DNA from 3 places in the Aurantiacibacter spongiae genome. Region 3 is predicted to be linked to each of the others. Evidence: predicted binding sites of a transcription regulator. Region 3 holds the regulator's gene; each other region holds the start of a gene.
The links. Region 3 encodes LexA, which represses DNA repair genes until DNA is damaged. Its sites were predicted from a motif close to GTTCCNCNCTTGTTCT; they were not measured.
Positions count from the first base shown of each region.

Region 1: a site for LexA is predicted at 998-1,013, ahead of EG799_RS02615 (ATP-dependent helicase). Genes of this name have one in related genera too.
Region 2: a site for LexA is predicted at 1,338-1,353, ahead of recA (recombinase RecA). Genes of this name have one in related genera too.

Region 1 is NZ_RPFZ01000001.1:503,780-506,051, forward strand. It holds gene rsmD (16S rRNA (guanine(966)-N(2))-methyltransferase RsmD) at 1-228, shown strand, start outside; gene EG799_RS02610 (hypothetical protein) at 287-910, opposite strand; gene EG799_RS02615 (ATP-dependent helicase) at 1,021-2,272, shown strand, end outside.
Region 2 is NZ_RPFZ01000001.1:538,758-541,029, forward strand. It holds gene EG799_RS02740 (class I SAM-dependent methyltransferase) at 1-38, opposite strand, end outside; gene recA (recombinase RecA) at 199-1,263, opposite strand; gene EG799_RS02750 (DUF4139 domain-containing protein) at 1,376-2,272, opposite strand, start outside.
Region 3 is NZ_RPFZ01000001.1:194,142-196,413, forward strand. It holds gene EG799_RS00965 (molybdopterin molybdotransferase MoeA) at 1-582, shown strand, start outside; gene lexA (transcriptional repressor LexA) at 651-1,328, shown strand; gene EG799_RS00975 (ComEC/Rec2 family competence protein) at 1,386-2,272, opposite strand, start outside.

The sequences.
Region 1 (2,272 bases), 310 kb from region 3:
GACCTTATCCTGCTCGATCCGCCATACGGCACCAGTGCCGGCGCGGTCGCCATCGACAGGCTTGCCCGCCTTGGATGGATCGGTCCGGCAACCTGGGTGGCGCTCGAAACCGCCCGGACGGACGATGTGAAGGTCCGCGTGCTGGAAGAGGAAAGCACCCGCCTCGTCGGCTCGGCGCGGATCACCCTGTTCACCTCGCCGGGATCGGCAGCCTTGCGGGGGGAATGAGAACGGGCCGCCGCAACGAAGCGACGACCCTTTCTCGACAGTCAGCGATTTGGTCTGCTTACATGGAGCTGGCGGGCTGACCCGGCCAGTTCTGCAGCGGACGCGGTACGCCCGGACCGCGACGTCCGGCCTCCCAGGGGTTCATGCAATTGTCCTGACGACTGGACGAGCACACGGGGTATTCACCGTTGTGGGGCGCGGGAGCGTTCTGCACGACTTCGTTGCTAACGAAACGCACATTACCCGAAGTGGTGCTGCGCGAGGTAGCGGTCGTGTTGCCCGACATGCCGGAATTGTTCGACATGTGGCCCGAATTGTTCGCCATCGCGCTATTGCCGTTCAACTGGCTGTTGATGGACGCCCAGGTCTGCGTCTGCTGTGCGGGGGTCATGCCGACGATGCGAACCCGCTGTTCGTTGTTCAAATTGTTCCACCAGATCTCTTGCTGTCCCGCATCGAGGGTCCAGTAATAGGTCTTGGCGTTCATGGGCCACGCATCGTAGGTCGATTGCTGTTCTGCGCTCCAGCCATCATACATTGTCTGCTGCTGCGTGGTCATCTCCATGTCCTGGGCGATGCCGGGGGCGGCGGTGAGCGCGAGGCCGACGGCGGCGGTCGCTGCAAGGAAGGTCTTCATTTTCGTCTCTCCGTGTTTGCGGAATTCGGTTCGATCTTGCTTCATGAACAGCCTTCCCCCCGGCAAGGTTCCGAAACCGCGCCCACGGGTTCATCCCTTGCGACGAACGGCGCGCTTGAGATACGGGCCCATGTTCCCTACCTGTTCAAGCACGCATGACCGATAGCCATCCACTCGCCGCCGCCCCGGAAAACGCGGATGCGCCGCCCTATGCGGCGCGGCTCAACCTGCCGCAGCGCGAGGCAGTGCTGACGACGGAGGGGCCCGTGCTGATGCTGGCGGGTGCCGGTACGGGGAAGACCGCGGCGCTCACCGCCCGCCTGGCGCACCTGGTCGCCACGCGCCGTGCCTGGCCGAGCGAGATCCTGTGCGTGACCTTCACCAACAAGGCCGCCCGAGAGATGCGCGAGCGGGTCGGGCATCTGATCGGTGACGCGGTGGAGGGAATGCCGTGGCTCGGCACATTCCATTCGATCTGCGCACGCATGCTGCGTCGTCACGCCGAGCTGGTGGGGCTGCAATCGAACTACACGATCATCGACACCGACGATCAGCTACGTCTGCTGAAGGCCCTCATACGCGAGGCGGAGATCGACGAGAAACGCTGGCCGCCGCGCCAGCTGGCGGGCCTGATCGACCGCTGGAAGAATCGTGGCCTCAATCCGGACGATCTCGACGAGGTGGAGAACGAAACCTACGCCAACGGGCAGGGCCAGCGCATGTACCGCGTCTATCAGGATCGGCTGAAGGGGCTCAATGCATGCGATTTCGGTGATCTTCTGCTGCACATGCTCAACATCTTCCGCCAGCATCGCGACGTGCTGGAGCAGTATCAGGCGCGTTTCAAATACGTGCTGGTGGACGAGTATCAGGATACGAACGCGGTCCAGTACCTGTGGCTCCGGTTGCTGGCGCAGGAACGCAAGAACATTTGCGTCGTGGGTGACGACGACCAGTCGATCTATTCGTGGCGCGGGGCGGAAGTTGCCAACATCCTGCGGTTCGAGAAGGATTTTCCCGGCGCCAAGGTCGTGAGGCTGGAACAGAACTACCGGTCCACCCCGCAGATCCTCGCCGCCGCGTCGGGCCTCATCGCCTCCAATTCCCAGCGGCTCGGCAAGACGCTTTGGACCGAACTTCCGCAAGGCCAGAAGGTTCGGGTCATCGGCGTGTGGGACGCGCCGGAGGAAGCGCGACGGGTGGGCGAGGAAATCGAACGGATCGAGCGCGAGGGGGCGAGCCTGGAACAGGTCGCCATCCTCGTGCGCGCGCAGTACCAGACCCGCGAGTTCGAGGATCGCTTCATCCAGATCGGCATGAACTATCGCATCATCGGCGGATTCCGGTTCTACGAACGGGCCGAAATACGCGACGCGCTGGCCTATCTCCGCGTCATCGCGCAGCCGC
Region 2 (2,272 bases), 340 kb from region 3:
CGGCCGACCCGGCCCCGCCATTCGCTCGCTTCAGTCACCCCAGCCCCCTTCCCGGCCCGTGGTCCGGTCTTGGACGCATGGGGGGCCAAGCGCAATCACGAAGGAGCCGGCGCTCGCCGCGTCGGCTCCTTGCGGGAAAGGTGTGACAGGTGTGACAGTGTCCCGGAGGGGAAAACCGCCGCCCCGCCCGCCGGGGGATCAGCCTTCCGGATCCGCGTCCGGGCCGGCCATCATCTCCTCGGCGACCTCGTCGGTCTTGCCCCGGATCGCGGCTTCCAGCTTTTCGCAGACTTCGGGATTTTCCTTGAGGTAGGTCTTGGCGTTTTCGCGGCCCTGGCCGATGCGGATGCTGTCGTAACTGAACCACGACCCCGACTTCTCCACGATGCCGGCCTTCACGCCCAGATCGAGGATCTCGCCGATCTTGGAGATGCCCTCGCCATACATGATGTCGAACTCGACCTGCTTGAACGGCGGGGCGACCTTGTTCTTGACCACTTTCACCCGGGTCGAGTTGCCGATCACCTCGTCGCGGTCCTTGATCTGGCCGGTGCGACGGATGTCGAGGCGAACCGACGCATAGAACTTCAGCGCGTTGCCGCCCGTCGTCGTTTCCGGATTACCGTACATCACGCCGATCTTCATGCGCAGCTGGTTGATGAAGATGACCATGCACTTGGAGCGGTTGATCGAACCGGTCAGCTTGCGCAGCGACTGGCTCATCAGCCGGGCCTGAAGGCCGACATGGCTGTCGCCCATCTCGCCCTCTATCTCGGCCCGGGGAACGAGCGCCGCCACCGAATCGACCACCAGCACGTCGATCGCGTTGGAACGCACCAGCGTATCGGTGATCTCCAGCGCCTGTTCGCCGGTATCGGGCTGCGACACGATCAGTTCGTCGATATCGACGCCAAGCTTCTTCGCATAGACGGGATCGAGCGCGTGCTCGGCATCGACGAAGGCGACGGTGCCGCCCTGCTTCTGCGCCTCGGCCAGCACGTGCAGCGCCAGCGTCGTCTTGCCCGAGCTTTCCGGCCCGTACACCTCGATCACGCGGCCCTTGGGCAGCCCGCCCACGCCCAGCGCGATGTCGAGGCCCAGCGACCCGGTGGAGATCGCCTCCACGTTCATCGCTTCCTTCTGGCCCAGCTTCATCGCCGAGCCCTTTCCGAACGCACGGTCGATCTGCGAGAGCGCGGCGTCCAGCGCCTTCTGACGGTCCACGGTGTTTTCCTTTTCGACGATCTTCAACTGCGCTGCCATGACACGGCCTCCGTCACTAGGCTAGGGTTCAATCGGGATTTCCAACAGCCACCATGTACCCACTTTGTTCCATGAGAACAAGAGAGGAACATAATTATTTCGCGAATACGGCTCAGTCCGCGATCGCGCGCGCCGTCCAGCGCAATTCGCGCGAGCCGTTGGCAGGCACGCGGACGCTGGAGACGCGTTCACCGTTGCGCAGCCGCGCGTCGATCCCGTCGAATTCGTAGACTGCAGGCGATCCCAGGAGCAGTCGCACGTCGACGGGACGGGGATTGGCGTTCGTCAGCACGGCGCGCATGGCCACGGGTTCGCCCGGCCTTTCGCGTGGATCGAAGCCGTCGAAGGTGAAGCACCCGGCGAAAACCTGTCCGCTCGCGCCGAGCGCCAGTTCGACATCCTGCCCCGCGGCGTAGTCGCGGATGTTCTCCTCGGCGACCAGCAGTTCCCCGGCCTCGCCGCGTTCGAAGACGGCGACGGTTCCCGTCGGCAGGGCGACGCCGAGCCCGTGATCCTCGTCGTTCACGGTCTCGATCTGCAGTGCCGCCGGACGCGGATCACCTTTGCTTCCGTATGCCGGATAGCAGGCCGCCTCGTAGGTCAGTTCGCCCTCGATATCCTCCTCGCGCAGGAACGCGACCTGCTTCAGCCCCTTGGCGTTCACATCCACCGCCATCGGTACACGGTAGAGCTTGAGGTCGCCGAGGTTCTCCTCGCTCGCGACCTGGGCGGGCGGCGGGGGCGGCGGCGGGGGGGGGGGGGGGGGCGGCGGCGCCATTGCCATTTCGTAGGAATCCGCGGAAACTCGCGACCCCGTCACCACTATGGCGCGGCTTTGCAGGTTGTCATCGAAGGTGGGAACCGGAGAGCCGGTCGCGGTGCTGCCCAGCGGATAGCAGGTCAGCCGCAGGGGCGCCGCCGCCGGGGGGGATGCCAGCCGGCGGAAATCGCTGACCACGTTGAGCCGCCCGGCCACCGCCATCAGTTCCGCATCGGGAAAGCTCTGACC
Region 3 (2,272 bases):
ATGGCGGCGCCCTTCGCCGCCTCGGTGAAACGGATCGGACCGGTGGCCGACACGATGGAAGCGCTGGCGGACGCGCTCGATCAGGCGGGAGACGCGGACGTCGTCGTGACGAGCGGCGGAGCATCCATTGGCGATCATGATCTCGTGCGACCTTCGCTCGACGCCTGGGGCGCCCGCCTGGACTTCTGGCGCATCGCCATGAAACCGGGCAAACCCCTCCTTGTCGCACGGCGGGGCAACCAGCTCGTGCTGGGACTTCCCGGCAATCCCGTCTCAAGTTTCGTAACCGCGTGGATGTTCCTGCTACCCGTGCTCCGCCGTCTGGCCGGCGCTGCAGCGCCGCTTCCCGAGATGTTCGATCTTCCACTGGCCGAAGATATGCCGGCTGCGGAGACAAGGACCGAATTCGTCCGCGGCTCGCTGACCCGGACAGGCGTCGCCCCACTCGGTCAACAGGACAGCAGCGCCCTGGGCGCCCTGGCCCGCGCCGATGTGCTGATCCGCCGCGACGCGAACGCCCCCGAGGCCCGCGCGGGAGAGATGGTCGGAACTTATTGGCTCCAAACTGGCGGAATTGCTTGACGTGGCACGATCTGTTTCATAATTGTTCCGTATTCGTTCCGAACCGGAACACTTGACGGAGTGACGCCATGTTGACTGCGAAGCAGCACGAACTTCTGCTCTTCATCAACCGACGGCTGGAGGCATCGGGTATCTCCCCCAGTTTCGAGGAAATGAAGGAAGCGCTCGATCTCAAGAGCAAGTCGGGCGTGCACCGGCTCATTTCCGCTCTGGAGGAACGGGGTTTCATCCGTCGCCTGCCCAACAGGGCCCGCGCGCTCGAAGTCGTGAAGATGCCTGAGAATTCCGCCGGCAGGGCGGTTGCCGGCGATCCGGTGGCGAAGGCGACAAGGCCTCCTGCCCGGCAACCCGACGCGGCAAACGACGTGGTCGAGATCCCCCTGCACGGGCGCATCGCTGCGGGCGTACCGATCGAGGCGCTCGAAGATCATCAGGTATTGCCGGTCCCGGCCGCGTTGCTTGGCGCAGGAGAGCATTACGCGCTCGAGGTGTCCGGAGATTCGATGGTCGAAGCCGGCATCTTTGACGGCGATTATGCGCTGGTGAAGAAGGCCGATACCGCGCGGGACGGCGATATCGTGGTCGCTTTGGTGCGCGGAGAGGAAGCGACGCTCAAATACCTCTATCATGATGGCGGCCACATTCGTCTGGACCCGGCCAACTCGGCCTACGATGCCCAGGTCTACGCCGATGCCGAAGTGCAGGTCCAGGGCAAGCTTGCCGGGCTTCTCAGGCGTTACCACTAGGTCGTGCGGGCCTTCGGGGCTGTGTCTTGTTGCAAAGCGGCCCCGGGGCGGCTTTTCTCACCGATAGCCGCGCCACCATCCGTGATGGCCCTGCCGCTGCGCAACGGTAGCGATCTCCTGCTGCGTCAGGTTTATCGCCAGTCCGCCCGTTTCGGCGAGCATTCGCCCGTCCGCTCTCAACCAGCGGGGAGCACACGATCGCGGCAGCCACCGGTCTGACACGACGATGTCCGCCCGTTCGCACGCGGCAGCGAGCGCGCGCTCGCCCACGATGTCGCGGCTACGGCTCATGAGAACATGCCAGTCCCGTCCTGCTCGCTGGAGAGTAACGACGCAGAAGTCCGGGCTGCATGTTGCGCCGGGCCATTCGGCCAAAGTGACAGCCTCGCCGGTCGTTCCGGCGAGTTCCATCAAGTTGTCGCGGGTAAAGTCGCTGCGCGTATCTCGCAAGACGAGCAGCCTGTCGTCCTCTCCGGTAATGGCAACGTGCCGCCCGTCGCCGGAAACCAGCAGGTCGGGAACCGGCGTCAGCAGAACCAGCACGGTGCCGAGCATGGCCGGCAAGAACCCGAGCAACCGCATCCTGCCCCGCCAGAGAGCGAGCCATAAGCCTCCGCACACGAAGAGCATGACAGTTGCGAGATCCATCTGCGGTATCAGCTTCACCGCTCCGGGCTGTGACGAGGTGAAATGTGCGATACCAAGCAAAAGCTCCAGCGATTTGCCCTCGAGCCACCAGACCGGGGCCCCCAGGCCGACAACGTCCAAGGCAAGCGCGGTAGCGATCAGGGGCATGGAAACGAACGTGACAAGGGGGATGGCAACGACGTTCGCGAACGCGCCGTAGACCCCGGCCCTGTGGAAGTGAAACAACACGATCGGCATCAGCGCCAGCTCGATGATCAGGCCTGTCACCAGCAGCATCGCGGAACGGCGCCCGGCGC